DNA from 4 places in the Crassaminicella indica genome. Region 2 is predicted to be linked to each of the others. Evidence: a T-box and tRNA genes for the amino acid it is inferred to sense, from the RefSeq annotation. Region 2 holds a T-box; the other regions hold tRNA genes.
The links. A T-box is a leader RNA that pairs with one kind of tRNA and senses whether it is charged. The one in region 2 lies ahead of tyrS (tyrosine--tRNA ligase), so its partner is inferred to be a tRNA-Tyr.
Positions count from the first base shown of each region.

Region 1 (4,187 bases), 610 kb from region 2:
GCCTGCCCGGTGCTGGAAGGTTAAGGGGAAGTGTTAACGAAAGTGAAGCACAGAACTTAAGCCCCAGTAAACGGCGGCCGTAACTATAACGGTCCTAAGGTAGCGAAATTCCTTGTCGGGTAAGTTCCGACCCGCACGAAAGGCGTAACGATTTGGGCACTGTCTCAACAATAGACTCGGTGAAATTGTAGTACCGGTGAAGATGCCGGTTACCCGCAGCAGGACGGAAAGACCCCGTGGAGCTTTACTGTAGCCTGACACTGGATTTTGGTATTACATGTACAGGATAGGTGGGAGACTGAGAAGCATGCACGCCAGTGTGTGTGGAGTCGACGTTGGGATACCACTCTTGTAATACTGAAGTTCTAACCATAAGCTGTGAATCCAGCTTTGGGACACTGTCAGGTGGGCAGTTTGACTGGGGCGGTCGCCTCCTAAAGAGTAACGGAGGCGCCCAAAGGTTCCCTCAGCGCGGTCGGAAATCGCGCGAAGAGTGCAAAGGCAGAAGGGAGCTTGATTGCGAGACACACAGGTCGAGCAAGGACGAAAGTCGGGCTTAGTGATCCGGTGGTTCCGAGTGGAAGGGCCATCGCTCAACGGATAAAAGCTACCCCGGGGATAACAGGCTTATCTCCCCCAAGAGTCCACATCGACGGGGAGGTTTGGCACCTCGATGTCGGCTCGTCTCATCCTGGGGCTGAAGTAGGTCCCAAGGGTTGGGCTGTTCGCCCATTAAAGAGGCACGCGAGCTGGGTTCAGAACGTCGTGAGACAGTTCGGTCCCTATCCGCTGTGGGCGTAGGAAATTTGAGAGGAGCTGTCCTTAGTACGAGAGGACCGGGATGGACGTACCTCTGGTGCATCAGTTGTCACGCCAGTGGCACAGCTGAGTAGCTATGTACGGAAGGGATAAGCGCTGAAGGCATCTAAGCGCGAAGCCCCCCTTAAGATAAGATTTCCCATGGAGTTAATCCAGTAAGACCCCAGAAAGACGATCTGGTTGATAGGTCGGAGGTGTAAGGGCAGTAATGTCTTTAGCTGACCGATACTAATAGGTCGAGGGCTTGACCAAAATATGCATTGTTTAGTTTTGAGGGTATAAAAAAGCAGTTGACAAAATTCTAGCAAGGTGGTAAAATAAATTTCGTCTTAACTCAACATTAGTATGTATAAGGATTTGTGTAGGATTAAAAAAATGCAAATTCTTTAAAAAAAGTGTTGACAAACTGCGAAAAACGAGATAAAATATATCTTGTCCTCAAAAAATCCAGTGGCAATAGCGAAGGGGTCACACCTGTTCCCATACCGAACACAGAAGTTAAGCCCTTCAGCGCTGATGGTACTTAGGCGGAGACGCCTTGGGAGAGTAGGTCGCCGCTGGTTTGTGTTCCAAGGTAGCTCAATGGTGGAGCACTCGGCTGTTAACCGATAGGTTGTGGGTTCGAGTCCCACCCTTGGAGCCAAAGAATGCCGGGGTGGCGGAACTGGCAGACGCACAGGACTTAAAATCCTGCGGTCCTTACAGACCGTACCGGTTCGATTCCGGTCCCCGGCACCAAAATATCGCGGAGTGGAGCAGCTGGCAGCTCGTCGGGCTCATAACCCGAAGGTCGTAGGTTCAAATCCTGCCTCCGCAACCATTAAGGCCCATTGGTCAAGCGGTCAAGACACCGCCCTTTCACGGCGGTAACCCGGGTTCGATTCCCGGATGGGTCACCATTTTGGGCGCATAGCTCAGCTGGGAGAGCACCTGCCTTACAAGCAGGGGGTCATAGGTTCGATCCCTATTGCGCCCACCATTAAAATTTGATTATGGCCCGGTAGTTCAGTTGGTTAGAATGCCAGCCTGTCACGCTGGAGGTCGAGGGTTCGAGCCCCTTCCGGGTCGCCAATAAATGTGCTGGTGTGGCTCAACGGTAGAGCAGCTGACTTGTAATCAGCAGGTTGGGGGTTCGATTCCCTTCGCCAGCTCCAAAGAATTAGGAGGAGTTCCCGAGTGGCCAAAGGGGGCGGACTGTAAATCCGTTAGCTAAGCTTTCAGTGGTTCGAATCCACTCTCCTCCACCAAATTTTATATCGCGGGTGTGGCGGAATTGGCAGACGCACTAGACTTAGGATCTAGCGCCTTGTGCGTGGGGGTTCAAGTCCCTCCACCCGCACCAATATGGGTTCATAGCTCAGCTGGATAGAGCAACGGCCTTCTAAGCCGTGTGTCCGGGGTTCGAGTCCCTGTGGACCCGCCATACTAGACCCATTAGCTCAGTCGGTAGAGCACTTGACTTTTAATCAAGGTGTCCCGCGTTCGAGCCGCGGATGGGTCACCAAATACGGAGGGGTGTCCGAGTGGTTTAAGGAGCTGGTCTTGAAAACCAGTGACTCCGCAAGGGGCCGTGGGTTCGAATCCCACCCCCTCCGCCACATGAAAAAATATCGAGGTGTAGCGCAGTTTGGTAGCGCATCTGGTTTGGGACCAGAGGGCCGCGGGTTCAAATCCTGCCACCTCGACCAAAATGCCCAGATAGCTCAGTCGGTAGAGCAGGGGACTGAAAATCCCCGTGTCGGTGGTTCGATTCCGCCTCTGGGCACCATTTGATCTTTGAAAACTATACAGTGTAAGAAATTAAGCCAGATACTCGTTATAAACGAGAAACGTTCAATTCGAATTCTTTTATTTGAGAGTTTGATCCTGGCTCAGGATGAACGCTGGCGGCGTGCCTAACACATGCAAGTCGAGCGAGAAGCTGTCAATGATCCTTCGGGAGATTTGATTAGTGGAAAGCGGCGGACGGGTGAGTAACGCGTGGGCAACCTGCCCTATACACAGGGATAGCCTCGGGAAACCGGGATTAATACCTGATAAAGCTCTAGTATCGCATGGTACATGAGTCAAAGCTTTAGCGGTATAGGATGGGCCCGCGTCTGATTAGCTAGTTGGTGAGGTAACGGCTCACCAAGGCAACGATCAGTAGCCGACCTGAGAGGGTGATCGGCCACACTGGAACTGAGACACGGTCCAGACTCCTACGGGAGGCAGCAGTGGGGAATATTGCACAATGGGCGAAAGCCTGATGCAGCAACGCCGCGTGAGTGATGAAGGCCTTCGGGTCGTAAAACTCTGTCCTAAGGGAAGAAAACTGACGGTACCTTAGGAGGAAGCCCCGGCTAACTACGTGCCAGCAGCCGCGGTAATACGTAGGGGGCGAGCGTTATCCGGAATCACTGGGCGTAAAGGGTGCGTAGGCGGCCGATAAAGTCTGGGGTGAAAGGCTACGGCTCAACCGTAGTAAGCCTTGGAAACTTATTGGCTTGAGTGCAGGAGAGGAGAGTGGAATTCCTAGTGTAGCGGTGAAATGCGTAGATATTAGGAGGAACACCAGTGGCGAAGGCGACTCTCTGGACTGTAACTGACGCTGAGGCACGAAAGCGTGGGGAGCGAACAGGATTAGATACCCTGGTAGTCCACGCCGTAAACGATGAGTGCTAGGTGTCGGAGGTTCATCCCTTCGGTGCCGCAGCTAACGCATTAAGCACTCCGCCTGGGGAGTACGGTCGCAAGACTGAAACTCAAAGGAATTGACGGGGACCCGCACAAGCAGCGGAGCATGTGGTTTAATTCGAAGCAACGCGAAGAACCTTACCAGGACTTGACATCCTCTGCATTAACCTTAATCGGTGAAATCCCTCCGGGGACAGAGAGACAGGTGGTGCATGGTTGTCGTCAGCTCGTGTCGTGAGATGTTGGGTTAAGTCCCGCAACGAGCGCAACCCTTGTCTTTAGTTGCCAGCATTTCGGATGGGCACTCTAGAGAGACTGCCGGGGATAACTCGGAGGAAGGTGGGGATGACGTCAAATCATCATGCCCCTTATGTTCTGGGCTACACACGTGCTACAATGGCTGGTACAACGGGAAGCGAAGGAGTAATCTGGAGCAAATCCTAAAAGCCAGTCTCAGTTCGGATTGTGGGCTGCAACTCGCCCACATGAAGCTGGAGTTGCTAGTAATCGTGGATCAGAATGCCGCGGTGAATGCGTTCCCGGGTCTTGTACACACCGCCCGTCACACCACGGGAGTTGGGGGCACCCGAAGTCAGCTATCTAACCTTATGGAGGAAGCTGCCGAAGGTGAAATCAATAACTGGGGTGAAGTCGTAACAAGGTAGCCGTATCGGAAGGTGCGGCTGGATCAC
Region 1 covers NZ_CP078093.1:548,440-552,626, reverse strand. Annotated here, with positions in the region: rRNA gene KVH43_RS02695 (23S ribosomal RNA) at 1-1,071, shown strand, start outside; rRNA gene rrf (5S ribosomal RNA) at 1,266-1,382, shown strand; tRNA gene KVH43_RS02685 (tRNA-Asn) at 1,388-1,462, shown strand; tRNA gene KVH43_RS02680 (tRNA-Leu) at 1,469-1,557, shown strand; tRNA gene KVH43_RS02675 (tRNA-Met) at 1,564-1,639, shown strand; tRNA gene KVH43_RS02670 (tRNA-Glu) at 1,644-1,718, shown strand; tRNA gene KVH43_RS02665 (tRNA-Val) at 1,723-1,798, shown strand; tRNA gene KVH43_RS02660 (tRNA-Asp) at 1,814-1,890, shown strand; tRNA gene KVH43_RS02655 (tRNA-Thr) at 1,899-1,973, shown strand; tRNA gene KVH43_RS02650 (tRNA-Tyr) at 1,982-2,066, shown strand; tRNA gene KVH43_RS02645 (tRNA-Leu) at 2,078-2,161, shown strand; tRNA gene KVH43_RS02640 (tRNA-Arg) at 2,166-2,242, shown strand; tRNA gene KVH43_RS02635 (tRNA-Lys) at 2,248-2,323, shown strand; tRNA gene KVH43_RS02630 (tRNA-Ser) at 2,329-2,417, shown strand; tRNA gene KVH43_RS02625 (tRNA-Pro) at 2,431-2,507, shown strand; tRNA gene KVH43_RS02620 (tRNA-Phe) at 2,512-2,587, shown strand; rRNA gene KVH43_RS02615 (16S ribosomal RNA) at 2,668-4,187, shown strand, end outside.
Region 1: it encodes a tRNA-Tyr, which carries the amino acid that the T-box ahead of tyrS (tyrosine--tRNA ligase) is inferred to sense. The anticodon was not compared.

Region 2 (4,187 bases):
GGTTTTTAAATATGGATAAAATACATGAATTGATAGAAAAGATTTTAAAGGAAAAAGCTTTGATCTATTGTGTTTTAAGCAACATAAGAAAAAAAGACACGGAAAAGTATCATAAAGTAACTATCCGTCCTGTTATTTTGAAAGAAAAAATGGTTTATCAGTTTACATACTATTATCAAAAGAAAGTGCTTCATGAAAATTTAAAGGAAGAAGAAATGGTTAAAAAGGTGATGCTTTTATTTGAGCAATTTAAGCAAGGACAGTTTTTTACTGACAAAGCAGATTATCAAATACTTATTAGTAAAAAGTTTAAAGTAAAAATATTAAAAAAGCCTCCTACTAAAAAACCTACCAATTTAGAGCATAATCGAAGGAAAAGGTATATATTATCTGATGATTTATCAAAGCCTTTTTTGCTTCGCTTAGGTGTTGTGAATGAAGAAGGAAAGGTACTCGCAAAGAAATACGATAAGTTTCGTCAGATTAATCGCTTTTTAGAAATGGTAGAGGATATAATGCCGCAGCTTAAAAAGAAAGATGGAAGACTCAATATTATTGATTTTGGCTGTGGGAAATCATATTTAACCTTTGCTTTATATCATTATCTAGTGGAGTTATTCAAGCTTGATGTAAAGATTATTGGATTAGATTTAAAAGAGGATGTTATAAAGCATTGTAATGAAATTGCAAAGGATTTGGGCTATGCGGACTTAAAATTTATGATTGGAGATATTCAACATTTTACAGGGGTTGATAAAGTAGATATGGTTGTAACTCTACATGCTTGTGATACAGCAACAGATGCAGCTCTTACAAAGGCTATAGAATGGGATGCGAAAGTTATTTTATCTGTTCCTTGCTGTCAGCATGAATTGCTTGGTCAAATTCATAATGACATTATGAAGCCTATCCTAAAACATGGTATTTTAAAAGAAAGAATGTCAGCTATTGTTACAGATAGTATAAGAGCAAATATATTAGAGATTATGGGTTACCAAACACAGATATTAGAATTTATCGATATGGAACATACTCCTAAGAATTTACTCATTAGGGCTGTAAAAGCTAATAAAGCTTCTCGTGAAGTAGTAGAGGAATATAAAAGAATGAAAGAATTTTGGGGTATTGATCCGTATTTTGAAAGAGCTTTAGGGGAAAGGTTATCTAAAAAGTTAAAGTGAGTTTGTGGATATATAGGACAAATATATGATTTCATCCACAAGAATGTAATAGCAAATGGTTTTTATCCACAAGCAAAAAAAAGCAAGTACATCAATGGATATTGATATACTTGCTTTTTTTGATGCTGTTACTTTAAACTAATTTTACTTGATGATATACTTTTTTGCCTTTTTTAATCATGATGGTATCATCTTTAAAATCTTCTTCTTTAACTATATGCTTTATATCTGTAATTTTTTTGCCGTCTAAAGCTATTCCACCTTGCTGAATCAATCTTCTTGCTTCGCTATTTGATGAAGTAAGCTTAAGCTTTGTAAGAAGTGCCATAAGCCCTATACCTTCTGCAAATTCAGAACGTGGTATTTCAGTAGCTGGAATATTTTCACTTGCAGGACCTTTACCAAATAATGCTTTTGCTCCTTCTTGTGCTTTTTTCGCTTCTTTTTCACCATGAACAAGCTTTGTTACTTCATATGCAAGAATTTCTTTTGCTTTATTGATAGCTGCTCCTTCTAGAGAACCCAATTTTTTGACTTCATCCATTGGAAGGAATGTAAGAAGGCTTAAGCATTTTTCTACATCTGCATCGTCTACATTTCTCCAGTATTGATAAAAATCATATGGAGATGTTTTTTCAGGATCAAGCCAAATAGCACCAGATTCTGTTTTACCCATCTTCTTTCCTTCACTTGTTGTAAGCAACGTAAAGGTCATACCGTAAGCAGGACTACTATCTATTCTTCTTATTAACTCAACTCCACCAAGAATATTAGACCATTGATCATTGCCGCCAAGTTGCATTTTACAATTGTATTTTCTATGAAGCTCTAAGAAATCATAAGATTGCATAATCATGTAGTTAAATTCAAGAAAGGACAATCCTTTTTCCATACGGCTTTTAAAGCATTCTGCTGTAAGCATTCGATTTACAGAGAAATGCTTTCCAACTTCTCTTAAGAAAGGAATATACTCAAGATTCATTAGCCAATCTGCATTATTAACCATTATCGCTTTTCCTTCAGAGAAGTCTAGAAATTTTGAAAGCTGCTTTTTAAAGCATTCTGCATTATGTTTTATTGTCTCTGGTGTCATCATTTTTCTCATATCTGTTTTTCCAGTAGGATCTCCTACCATTGCTGTTCCCCCACCGATTAGTACAATGGGTCTATGACCAGCCTTCTGCATATGCATCATTGTAATGGCTTGTAGAAAGTGACCAACGTGTAGACTGTCAGCAGTAGGGTCAAAGCCAATATAAAATGTAACGGATTCTTTTCCAAGAAGCTCTCTAATCTCATCTTCATGAGTAGTTTGTTCAATAAATCCACGTTCTTTTAGTACATCAAAAACATTTGTCATGCTAAAACCTCCTTGTTTTTATAAAAAAAATAAAGGGTTTTATCATCCTAAGGACGAGAAAACCCGTGGTACCACCTTAATTCGCATAAAGCCTCTAACCACGATAACGAGTGGGAACCGTCGAAGTTTTTAGCTTCGAAACTCCAGCCTGTAATTCATCTTACTATGTACTATAGACTTTTCAGCAACCAGTCTATTCTCTGAAATTGTAACCATAGCAGACTACTAAAAGCCTTCATTGTTTTTTACTATACAACTATTCTATCCCATATTAACATAAGTATGTGTGTTATGACAAGATAGTGAAATAAATTGTTAAGAGAAAATTATTGAGGAAAATATTTCATTCTATTGACAAGCTAATACAAAACTGTTAATATGAAGGTTGTCATTTAATAAGACATATGTCAGTTCGCAATATCCTGACATTAAACAAAACTACGGAGGGTGAAAAAATGAAAAAAACAAATTATTTAGTGCAGGCAGCATTGATTGGGGCTATTTATGCTGTACTTACTATTGCGTTTGCACCTATTAGCTATGGGCAAATTCAAGTAAGAATATCAGAAGCCTTAACAATATTGCCGATGTTTACACCTGCTGCTATTCCAGGATTGTATGTTGGATGTATTGTAGCGAACATCTATGGCGGTGGGGGAATGATTGATATTGTATTTGGAAGCTTAGCTACACTTATTGCGGCATTTTTATCTTATAAGATGCCAAAGAAATGGTTAGTACCCATGCCACCTGTTATTGTAAATGGAATCATAATAGGCTTTATTCTAAATTACCTTTATGATTTGCCATTATTTATTACAATGGGTTGGGTAACATTAGGACAATTGATTGCTTGTTATGGATTAGGATATCCATTAATGTTAACCTTAGAACGATATAAGGATAAAATTTTTAAAGCATAAAGGGCCGTCAGAAAATAAAAATTGGCCCTTCCTATTTCTCTCATTCCAGCATAATTCTACATCCTGCTCGTACCATTTTCCTACTATTATCTTTTTTACAGAAACAAGAGATAAATCGCATAGTTCTTTATGTTTTTTTAAAAAAATATCTTTCGTATACCAGTTATCACATAAAAAAATTGTTTGGTAATTGATCGGTGGAATAAAAAAATAATTAACAAAATACAATATGTCAATTTTATTAAAACAATCACTTTAGCGTTTTTTGTTTGATTTTTCTTATCGTGGTTATTGTTTGATTTGAAAAAAAGAAAATCTATTTTATATATCCATAATATAAATAAACCAGAAGCAAGCAAAAAAGAAGAAAATATAACAATAAGTATTTGAACAACTGCCATTTATAACAACTCCTTGTTTTAAATCAATATCATTTTACTTCAAGAAAATAAAATGAATAATAAAACCTAAAGTTAATACAAGTATGCTTAAAAACATAAACAAGACACCTTTTTGGGCCGCTTTTCTATTGTAACTGTTATCTTTTTTTGATGTAAAAAAGGATAAGTGAAACGTCCAATCAAATATAGACTTATACGATACCCCAATAACAGCCAAAACTATAGAAATATCTATAAGAATATGAAATATTACATTTGCAAACTGTGGTTTCATATTTATAATCATTCCTTTCCCTGGGTGAAAGGTAAAAACTGTTTATGC
Region 2 covers NZ_CP078093.1:1,162,843-1,167,029, forward strand. Annotated here, with positions in the region: gene KVH43_RS05485 (class I SAM-dependent methyltransferase) at 12-1,181, shown strand; gene tyrS (tyrosine--tRNA ligase) at 1,315-2,541, opposite strand; T-box leader at 2,588-2,789, opposite strand; gene KVH43_RS05495 (QueT transporter family protein) at 2,997-3,464, shown strand.

Region 3 (4,187 bases), 1.1 Mb from region 2:
GACTGAGAAGCATGCACGCCAGTGTGTGTGGAGTCGACGTTGGGATACCACTCTTGTAATACTGAAGTTCTAACCATAAGCTGTGAATCCAGCTTTGGGACACTGTCAGGTGGGCAGTTTGACTGGGGCGGTCGCCTCCTAAAGAGTAACGGAGGCGCCCAAAGGTTCCCTCAGCGCGGTCGGAAATCGCGCGAAGAGTGCAAAGGCAGAAGGGAGCTTGATTGCGAGACACACAGGTCGAGCAAGGACGAAAGTCGGGCTTAGTGATCCGGTGGTTCCGAGTGGAAGGGCCATCGCTCAACGGATAAAAGCTACCCCGGGGATAACAGGCTTATCTCCCCCAAGAGTCCACATCGACGGGGAGGTTTGGCACCTCGATGTCGGCTCGTCTCATCCTGGGGCTGAAGTAGGTCCCAAGGGTTGGGCTGTTCGCCCATTAAAGAGGCACGCGAGCTGGGTTCAGAACGTCGTGAGACAGTTCGGTCCCTATCCGCTGTGGGCGTAGGAAATTTGAGAGGAGCTGTCCTTAGTACGAGAGGACCGGGATGGACGTACCTCTGGTGCATCAGTTGTCACGCCAGTGGCACAGCTGAGTAGCTATGTACGGAAGGGATAAGCGCTGAAGGCATCTAAGCGCGAAGCCCCCCTTAAGATAAGATTTCCCATGGAGTTAATCCAGTAAGACCCCAGAAAGACGATCTGGTTGATAGGTTGGAGGTGTAAGGGCAGTAATGTCTTTAGCTGACCGATACTAATAGGTCGAGGGCTTGACCAAAATATGCATTGTTTAGTTTTGAGGGTATAAAAAAGCAGTTGACAAAATTCTAGCAAGGTGGTAAAATAAATTTTGTCTTAACTCAACATTAGTATGTATAAGGATTTGTGTAGGACTGAAAAAATGCAAATTCTTTAAAAAAGTGTTGACAAACTGCGAAAAACGAGATAAAATATATCTTGTCCTCAAAAAAATCCAGTGGCAATAGCGAAGGGGTCACACCTGTTCCCATACCGAACACAGAAGTTAAGCCCTTCAGCGCTGATGGTACTTAGGCGGAGACGCCTTGGGAGAGTAGGTCGCCGCTGGTTTGTGTTCCAAGGTAGCTCAATGGTGGAGCACTCGGCTGTTAACCGATAGGTTGTGGGTTCGAGTCCCACCCTTGGAGCCAAAGAATGCCGGGGTGGCGGAACTGGCAGACGCACAGGACTTAAAATCCTGCGGTCCTTACAGACCGTACCGGTTCGATTCCGGTCCCCGGCACCAAAATATCGCGGAGTGGAGCAGCTGGCAGCTCGTCGGGCTCATAACCCGAAGGTCGTAGGTTCAAATCCTGCCTCCGCAACCATTAAGGCCCATTGGTCAAGCGGTCAAGACACCGCCCTTTCACGGCGGTAACCCGGGTTCGATTCCCGGATGGGTCACCATTTTGGGCGCATAGCTCAGCTGGGAGAGCACCTGCCTTACAAGCAGGGGGTCATAGGTTCGATCCCTATTGCGCCCACCATTAAAATTTGATTATGGCCCGGTAGTTCAGTTGGTTAGAATGCCAGCCTGTCACGCTGGAGGTCGAGGGTTCGAGCCCCTTCCGGGTCGCCAATAAATGTGCTGGTGTGGCTCAACGGTAGAGCAGCTGACTTGTAATCAGCAGGTTGGGGGTTCGATTCCCTTCGCCAGCTCCAAAGAATTAGGAGGAGTTCCCGAGTGGCCAAAGGGGGCGGACTGTAAATCCGTTAGCTAAGCTTTCAGTGGTTCGAATCCACTCTCCTCCACCAATTAATTGCGGAAGTGGCTCAGTGGTAGAGCATCGCCTTGCCAAGGCGAGGGTCGCGGGTTCGAATCCCGTCTTCCGCTCCAAGATATGCGGATGTAGTTCAATGGTAGAACTCCAGCCTTCCAAGCTGGTAGCGTGGGTTCGATTCCCATCATCCGCTCCAATAAGGGTTCATAGCTCAGCTGGATAGAGCAACGGCCTTCTAAGCCGTGTGTCCGGGGTTCGAGTCCCTGTGGACCCGCCATAAAATAATGGGGTATCGCCAAGTCGGTAAGGCACCAGACTTTGACTCTGGCATTCGTAGGTTCGAGTCCTGCTACCCCAGCCATAAGACCCATTAGCTCAGTCGGTAGAGCACTTGACTTTTAATCAAGGTGTCCCGCGTTCGAGCCGCGGATGGGTCACCAAATATGGAGGGGTGTCCGAGTGGTTTAAGGAGCTGGTCTTGAAAACCAGTGACTCCGAAAGGGGCCGTGGGTTCGAATCCCACCCCCTCCGCCAGATTTGGAGAAGTACTCAAGTAGGCTGAAGAGGACGGTTTGCTAAACCGTTAGGCCGAGTAATCGGTGCGCGGGTTCGAATCCCGCCTTCTCCGCCAAATGAGGGCCTTTAGCTCAGTTGGTTAGAGCGTCCGGCTCATAACCGGCAGGTCCGGGGTTCGAGTCCCTGAAGGCCCACCATTTTAGGGGTATAGCTCAGTTGGTAGAGCAGTGGTCTCCAAAACCACGTGCCGAGGGTTCAAGTCCTTCTGCCCCTGCCAATCATAAAAAAAATCGAGGTGTAGCGCAGTTTGGTAGCGCATCTGGTTTGGGACCAGAGGGCCGCGGGTTCAAATCCTGCCACCTCGACCATTGATTGGGGCTTGTAGCTCAGGTGGTTAGAGCGCACGCCTGATAAGCGTGAGGTCGGAGGTTCGAGTCCTCCCAAGCCCACCATTTTTTTTTATAGGGGCCTTTAGCTCAGTTGGTTAGAGCGTCCGGCTCATAACCGGCAGGTCCGGGGTTCGAATCCCTGAAGGCCCACCATATATAATATATAGATGAATATTTGCCCAGATAGCTCAGTCGGTAGAGCAGGGGACTGAAAATCCCCGTGTCGGAGGTTCGATTCCGCCTCTGGGCACCAATAAAAAACAAGCTCATTTGAGCTTGTTTTTTATTGCATTTGATTAAAAATATATGGTATAAGCTTTGATATAAATAAGTGAATATCTAAAGGCTTTATATGATTGTTCTGTTTGAATAGAATAATATTTTCAGGAATGAAATCATTTGATTGATTTTTTCTACAAGGAAATGAAAAATCACACAGATCAATATATAAGCATTTATCACCAGAAGAAAGACGACCTTTATATAATGGAATTTTGATTTTGAAAGTATTTGTATTTTTTACATATTCAAAACAAAAACCATTTTCATAAGCGATATAGTTATTTATATGATTATTTTTATAGACTCCTTCTAAATGAAAAGAATTGTCTTTAATATATTGCTTTGAAATATAGCATGTATTTTTTTTATAAATATGAAAAATTTGAGGAAAGGCTTGGAGAATTTGTTCAATATGAATCTTATCTAATATCATAAAAGCTTTACTAAAATAATATAGATCGTCATAATTGTGAAGCAGAATAATATCTTTTATTTGTTTGTTTTTTTCTTTTTCATATTGATTATAAAGGGTAACACTTTCTTTACCTGAAATTTTATCATTTCTATGAATACCTAAATACGCTTCTACAGATTTTAGCTTACAATTATTAAGATTAAGTTTTTTTTGAACCCTTCTAATTAGTTTGAGAAGATCAATACTTTGGTAGGTTTTAATAGAATAATCAATTTCATTGGCTAAAAATCTTTTATTTAAAAAAGGGATATCAAATGTGTTTCCATTATAATTTATTAAAATATCAAATTCTTGAATTTCTTCTTTAAAGGCAGATAATAGTTCCTTTTCTTCTTTTTTATTGTTGCAGAAAAATTGTTTTATAGAAATTTTACCATTTTCTATGTATAAAAGCCCTATAAGAATGACTTTATGAAAACGAGGGTTTAGACCTGTCGTCTCAATATCGAATATAGCAAAATTTGCATCACCATATAGATCTAAAAAATTTTTTGGCATATGTAATGTTTCTTCAAGATTATATTGTATGATTTCCAAAATATCAACTCCTATTTTTTACTAATATATTATAATATATCATACTTAAAAGGATTAATGAACATTTATAGTATATATATAGGGATCCAACTTTAAAATGAAATATAAAAGATAGTTCATTCCAGATAACTTTTGAAAAAACAAAACTTCATTTCATGAAAAAATACTAAACCTTCAAAACTCACTTCGTTCAAACAATGAAGGTTCTTAACGTATTTTTTATGAAATTTCAGTAAGTTTTTTTACAAAAGT
Region 3 covers NZ_CP078093.1:66,972-71,158, reverse strand. Annotated here, with positions in the region: rRNA gene KVH43_RS00425 (23S ribosomal RNA) at 1-775, shown strand, start outside; rRNA gene rrf (5S ribosomal RNA) at 970-1,086, shown strand; tRNA gene KVH43_RS00415 (tRNA-Asn) at 1,092-1,166, shown strand; tRNA gene KVH43_RS00410 (tRNA-Leu) at 1,173-1,261, shown strand; tRNA gene KVH43_RS00405 (tRNA-Met) at 1,268-1,343, shown strand; tRNA gene KVH43_RS00400 (tRNA-Glu) at 1,348-1,422, shown strand; tRNA gene KVH43_RS00395 (tRNA-Val) at 1,427-1,502, shown strand; tRNA gene KVH43_RS00390 (tRNA-Asp) at 1,518-1,594, shown strand; tRNA gene KVH43_RS00385 (tRNA-Thr) at 1,603-1,677, shown strand; tRNA gene KVH43_RS00380 (tRNA-Tyr) at 1,686-1,770, shown strand; tRNA gene KVH43_RS00375 (tRNA-Gly) at 1,778-1,852, shown strand; tRNA gene KVH43_RS00370 (tRNA-Gly) at 1,859-1,932, shown strand; tRNA gene KVH43_RS00365 (tRNA-Arg) at 1,937-2,013, shown strand; tRNA gene KVH43_RS00360 (tRNA-Gln) at 2,022-2,097, shown strand; tRNA gene KVH43_RS00355 (tRNA-Lys) at 2,101-2,176, shown strand; tRNA gene KVH43_RS00350 (tRNA-Ser) at 2,182-2,270, shown strand; tRNA gene KVH43_RS00345 (tRNA-Ser) at 2,276-2,367, shown strand; tRNA gene KVH43_RS00340 (tRNA-Ile) at 2,373-2,449, shown strand; tRNA gene KVH43_RS00335 (tRNA-Trp) at 2,454-2,529, shown strand; tRNA gene KVH43_RS00330 (tRNA-Pro) at 2,544-2,620, shown strand; tRNA gene KVH43_RS00325 (tRNA-Ile) at 2,628-2,704, shown strand; tRNA gene KVH43_RS00320 (tRNA-Ile) at 2,718-2,794, shown strand; tRNA gene KVH43_RS00315 (tRNA-Phe) at 2,819-2,894, shown strand; gene KVH43_RS00310 (ribonuclease H-like domain-containing protein) at 2,925-3,935, opposite strand.
Region 3: it encodes a tRNA-Tyr, which carries the amino acid that the T-box ahead of tyrS (tyrosine--tRNA ligase) is inferred to sense. The anticodon was not compared.

Region 4 (4,187 bases), 1.1 Mb from region 2:
ACCCGCAGCAGGACGGAAAGACCCCGTGGAGCTTTACTGTAGCCTGACACTGGATTTTGGTATTACATGTACAGGATAGGTGGGAGACTGAGAAGCATGCACGCCAGTGTGTGTGGAGTCGACGTTGGGATACCACTCTTGTAATACTGAAGTTCTAACCATAAGCTGTGAATCCAGCTTTGGGACACTGTCAGGTGGGCAGTTTGACTGGGGCGGTCGCCTCCTAAAGAGTAACGGAGGCGCCCAAAGGTTCCCTCAGCGCGGTCGGAAATCGCGCGAAGAGTGCAAAGGCAGAAGGGAGCTTGATTGCGAGACACACAGGTCGAGCAAGGACGAAAGTCGGGCTTAGTGATCCGGTGGTTCCGAGTGGAAGGGCCATCGCTCAACGGATAAAAGCTACCCCGGGGATAACAGGCTTATCTCCCCCAAGAGTCCACATCGACGGGGAGGTTTGGCACCTCGATGTCGGCTCGTCTCATCCTGGGGCTGAAGTAGGTCCCAAGGGTTGGGCTGTTCGCCCATTAAAGAGGCACGCGAGCTGGGTTCAGAACGTCGTGAGACAGTTCGGTCCCTATCCGCTGTGGGCGTAGGAAATTTGAGAGGAGCTGTCCTTAGTACGAGAGGACCGGGATGGACGTACCTCTGGTGCATCAGTTGTCACGCCAGTGGCACAGCTGAGTAGCTATGTACGGAAGGGATAAGCGCTGAAGGCATCTAAGCGCGAAGCCCCCCTTAAGATAAGATTTCCCATGGAGTTAATCCAGTAAGACCCCAGAAAGACGATCTGGTTGATAGGTCGGAGGTGTAAGGGCAGTAATGTCTTTAGCTGACCGATACTAATAGGTCGAGGGCTTGACCAAAATATGCATTGTTTAGTTTTGAGGGTATAATATAATAATCCAGTGGCAATAGCGAAGGGGTCACACCTGTTCCCATACCGAACACAGAAGTTAAGCCCTTCAGCGCTGATGGTACTTAGGCGGAGACGCCTTGGGAGAGTAGGTCGTCGCTGGTTTGTGTTCCAAGGTAGCTCAATGGTGGAGCACTCGGCTGTTAACCGATAGGTTGTGGGTTCGAGTCCCACCCTTGGAGCCAAAGAATGCCGGGGTGGCGGAACTGGCAGACGCACAGGACTTAAAATCCTGCGGTCCTTACAGACCGTACCGGTTCGATTCCGGTCCCCGGCACCAAAATGGCGGTGTAGCTTAGTTGGCTAGAGCGTCCGGTTCATACCCGGAAGGTCGGTGGTTCGAGTCCACTCGCCGCTACCAAATAAAATATGGCCCATTGGTCAAGCGGTCAAGACACCGCCCTTTCACGGCGGTAACCCGGGTTCGATTCCCGGATGGGTCACCATTTTGGGCGCATAGCTCAGCTGGGAGAGCACCTGCCTTACAAGCAGGGGGTCATAGGTTCGATCCCTATTGCGCCCACCATTAAAAAATTGATTATGGCCCGGTAGTTCAGTTGGTTAGAATGCCAGCCTGTCACGCTGGAGGTCGAGGGTTCGAGCCCCTTCCGGGTCGCCAAATTAATTTGCTGGTGTGGCTCAACGGTAGAGCAGCTGACTTGTAATCAGCAGGTTGGGGGTTCGATTCCCTTCGCCAGCTCCAAAGAATTAGGAGGAGTTCCCGAGTGGCCAAAGGGGGCGGACTGTAAATCCGTTAGCTAAGCTTTCAGTGGTTCGAATCCACTCTCCTCCACCAATTAATTGCGGAAGTGGCTCAGTGGTAGAGCATCGCCTTGCCAAGGCGAGGGTCGCGGGTTCGAATCCCGTCTTCCGCTCCAAGATATGCGGATGTAGTTCAATGGTAGAACTCCAGCCTTCCAAGCTGGTAGCGTGGGTTCGATTCCCATCATCCGCTCCAATATGGTGGATGTAGTCAAGCGGTTAAGACACAGGATTGTGGCTCCTGCATGCGTGGGTTCGAATCCCATCATCCACCCCAAAAATAATGGGGTATCGCCAAGTCGGTAAGGCACCAGACTTTGACTCTGGCATTCGTAGGTTCGAGTCCTGCTACCCCAGCCATAAGACCCATTAGCTCAGTTGGTAGAGCACTTGACTTTTAATCAAGGTGTCCCGCGTTCGAGCCGCGGATGGGTCACCAAAAAATGGCGGCATAGCCAAGTGGTAAGGCAGAGGTCTGCAAAACCTTTATTCCCCAGTTCGAATCTGGGTGTCGCCTCCAATTTTTTTTTGAATATGCGCCTATAGCTCAGCTGGATAGAGTGTCTGACTACGAATCAGAAGGTCGGGAGTTCGAATCTCTCTGGGCGCACCATAAAAAGCAAAAAACTATTGACAAGATGTTTGAAATGTGTTATTATTAATCTTGTCTTATGAAGGAAGTAAGTTATTCCAAGGTAGCTCAATGGTGGAGCACCCGGCTGTTAACCGGTAGGTTGTGGGTTCGAGTCCCACCCTTGGAGCCAAAAAATGCCGGGGTGGCGGAACTGGCAGACGCACAGGACTTAAAATCCTGCGGTCCTTACAGACCGTACCGGTTCGATTCCGGTCCCCGGCACCAAAATATCGCGGAGTGGAGCAGCTGGCAGCTCGTCGGGCTCATAACCCGAAGGTCGTAGGTTCAAATCCTGCCTCCGCAACCAAAATGGCGGTGTAGCTTAGTTGGCTAGAGCGTCCGGTTCATACCCGGAAGGTCGGTGGTTCGAGTCCACTCGCCGCTACCAAATAAAATATGGCCCATTGGTCAAGCGGTCAAGACACCGCCCTTTCACGGCGGTAACCCGGGTTCGATTCCCGGATGGGTCACCATTTTGGGCGCATAGCTCAGCTGGGAGAGCACCTGCCTTACAAGCAGGGGGTCATAGGTTCGATCCCTATTGCGCCCACCATTAAAATTTGATTATGGCCCGGTAGTTCAGTTGGTTAGAATGCCAGCCTGTCACGCTGGAGGTCGAGGGTTCGAGCCCCTTCCGGGTCGCCAATAAATGTGCTAATGTGCTGGTGTGGCTCAACGGTAGAGCAGCTGACTTGTAATCAGCAGGTTGGGGGTTCGATTCCCTTCGCCAGCTCCAAAGAATTAGGAGGAGTTCCCGAGTGGCCAAAGGGGGCGGACTGTAAATCCGTTAGCTAAGCTTTCAGTGGTTCGAATCCACTCTCCTCCACCAATTAATTGCGGAAGTGGCTCAGTGGTAGAGCATCGCCTTGCCAAGGCGAGGGTCGCGGGTTCGAATCCCGTCTTCCGCTCCAAGATATGCGGATGTAGTTCAATGGTAGAACTCCAGCCTTCCAAGCTGGTAGCGTGGGTTCGATTCCCATCATCCGCTCCAATATGGTGGATGTAGTCAAGCGGTTAAGACACAGGATTGTGGCTCCTGCATGCGTGGGTTCGAATCCCATCATCCACCCCAAAAATAATGGGGTATCGCCAAGTCGGTAAGGCACCAGACTTTGACTCTGGCATTCGTAGGTTCGAGTCCTGCTACCCCAGCCATAAGACCCATTAGCTCAGTTGGTAGAGCACTTGACTTTTAATCAAGGTGTCCCGCGTTCGAGCCGCGGATGGGTCACCAAAAAATGGCGGCATAGCCAAGTGGTAAGGCAGAGGTCTGCAAAACCTTTATTCCCCAGTTCGAATCTGGGTGCCGCCTCCAATTTTTTTTTTTGAATATGCGCCTATAGCTCAGCTGGATAGAGTGTCTGACTACGAATCAGAAGGTCGGGAGTTCGAATCTCTCTGGGCGCACCATAAAAATAGAGGATACGACAGGAATTCGTGTCCTCTATTTTTATTTATCTAATAATTGTTTTTCACCTATCTCTACTAACTTTTTAGTGATTAAACCTGTATGATATGAAGCTAAATATTTATTATCTGTAATATTAAGGAGGGATATGCCTAATTCTTTTGCCATTTCTAGTTTGAATTGGTCTAAAGCTTTTCTAGCTTGAGGAACAACTAGCCTGTTTTTGGACATAAAATCAACTCCTAAGTTAAAAAATTTCAGATTGAAATATGAGACTAACTGTAAACAAGATAGAATAAATATTATTTATAGTATATCCAAAATATTTTTGATTATAGATATATAGGTAAACAACTTCAAAACGAAATATAAAGAACAGTTCATTCCAGATAACTTTTGAAAAAACAAAACTTTATTCCATGAAAAATACTAAACCTCCAAAACTCACTTCGTTCAAATAATGAAGGTTCTTA
Region 4 covers NZ_CP078093.1:76,447-80,633, reverse strand. Annotated here, with positions in the region: rRNA gene KVH43_RS00610 (23S ribosomal RNA) at 1-860, shown strand, start outside; rRNA gene rrf (5S ribosomal RNA) at 899-1,015, shown strand; tRNA gene KVH43_RS00600 (tRNA-Asn) at 1,021-1,095, shown strand; tRNA gene KVH43_RS00595 (tRNA-Leu) at 1,102-1,190, shown strand; tRNA gene KVH43_RS00590 (tRNA-Met) at 1,195-1,271, shown strand; tRNA gene KVH43_RS00585 (tRNA-Glu) at 1,282-1,356, shown strand; tRNA gene KVH43_RS00580 (tRNA-Val) at 1,361-1,436, shown strand; tRNA gene KVH43_RS00575 (tRNA-Asp) at 1,453-1,529, shown strand; tRNA gene KVH43_RS00570 (tRNA-Thr) at 1,539-1,613, shown strand; tRNA gene KVH43_RS00565 (tRNA-Tyr) at 1,622-1,706, shown strand; tRNA gene KVH43_RS00560 (tRNA-Gly) at 1,714-1,788, shown strand; tRNA gene KVH43_RS00555 (tRNA-Gly) at 1,795-1,868, shown strand; tRNA gene KVH43_RS00550 (tRNA-His) at 1,874-1,949, shown strand; tRNA gene KVH43_RS00545 (tRNA-Gln) at 1,957-2,032, shown strand; tRNA gene KVH43_RS00540 (tRNA-Lys) at 2,036-2,111, shown strand; tRNA gene KVH43_RS00535 (tRNA-Cys) at 2,118-2,192, shown strand; tRNA gene KVH43_RS00530 (tRNA-Arg) at 2,209-2,285, shown strand; tRNA gene KVH43_RS00525 (tRNA-Asn) at 2,362-2,436, shown strand; tRNA gene KVH43_RS00520 (tRNA-Leu) at 2,443-2,531, shown strand; tRNA gene KVH43_RS00515 (tRNA-Met) at 2,538-2,613, shown strand; tRNA gene KVH43_RS00510 (tRNA-Met) at 2,618-2,694, shown strand; tRNA gene KVH43_RS00505 (tRNA-Glu) at 2,705-2,779, shown strand; tRNA gene KVH43_RS00500 (tRNA-Val) at 2,784-2,859, shown strand; tRNA gene KVH43_RS00495 (tRNA-Asp) at 2,875-2,951, shown strand; tRNA gene KVH43_RS00490 (tRNA-Thr) at 2,968-3,042, shown strand; tRNA gene KVH43_RS00485 (tRNA-Tyr) at 3,051-3,135, shown strand; tRNA gene KVH43_RS00480 (tRNA-Gly) at 3,143-3,217, shown strand; tRNA gene KVH43_RS00475 (tRNA-Gly) at 3,224-3,297, shown strand; tRNA gene KVH43_RS00470 (tRNA-His) at 3,303-3,378, shown strand; tRNA gene KVH43_RS00465 (tRNA-Gln) at 3,386-3,461, shown strand; tRNA gene KVH43_RS00460 (tRNA-Lys) at 3,465-3,540, shown strand; tRNA gene KVH43_RS00455 (tRNA-Cys) at 3,547-3,621, shown strand; tRNA gene KVH43_RS00450 (tRNA-Arg) at 3,640-3,716, shown strand; gene KVH43_RS00445 (alpha/beta-type small acid-soluble spore protein) at 3,757-3,945, opposite strand.
Region 4: it encodes a tRNA-Tyr, which carries the amino acid that the T-box ahead of tyrS (tyrosine--tRNA ligase) is inferred to sense. The anticodon was not compared.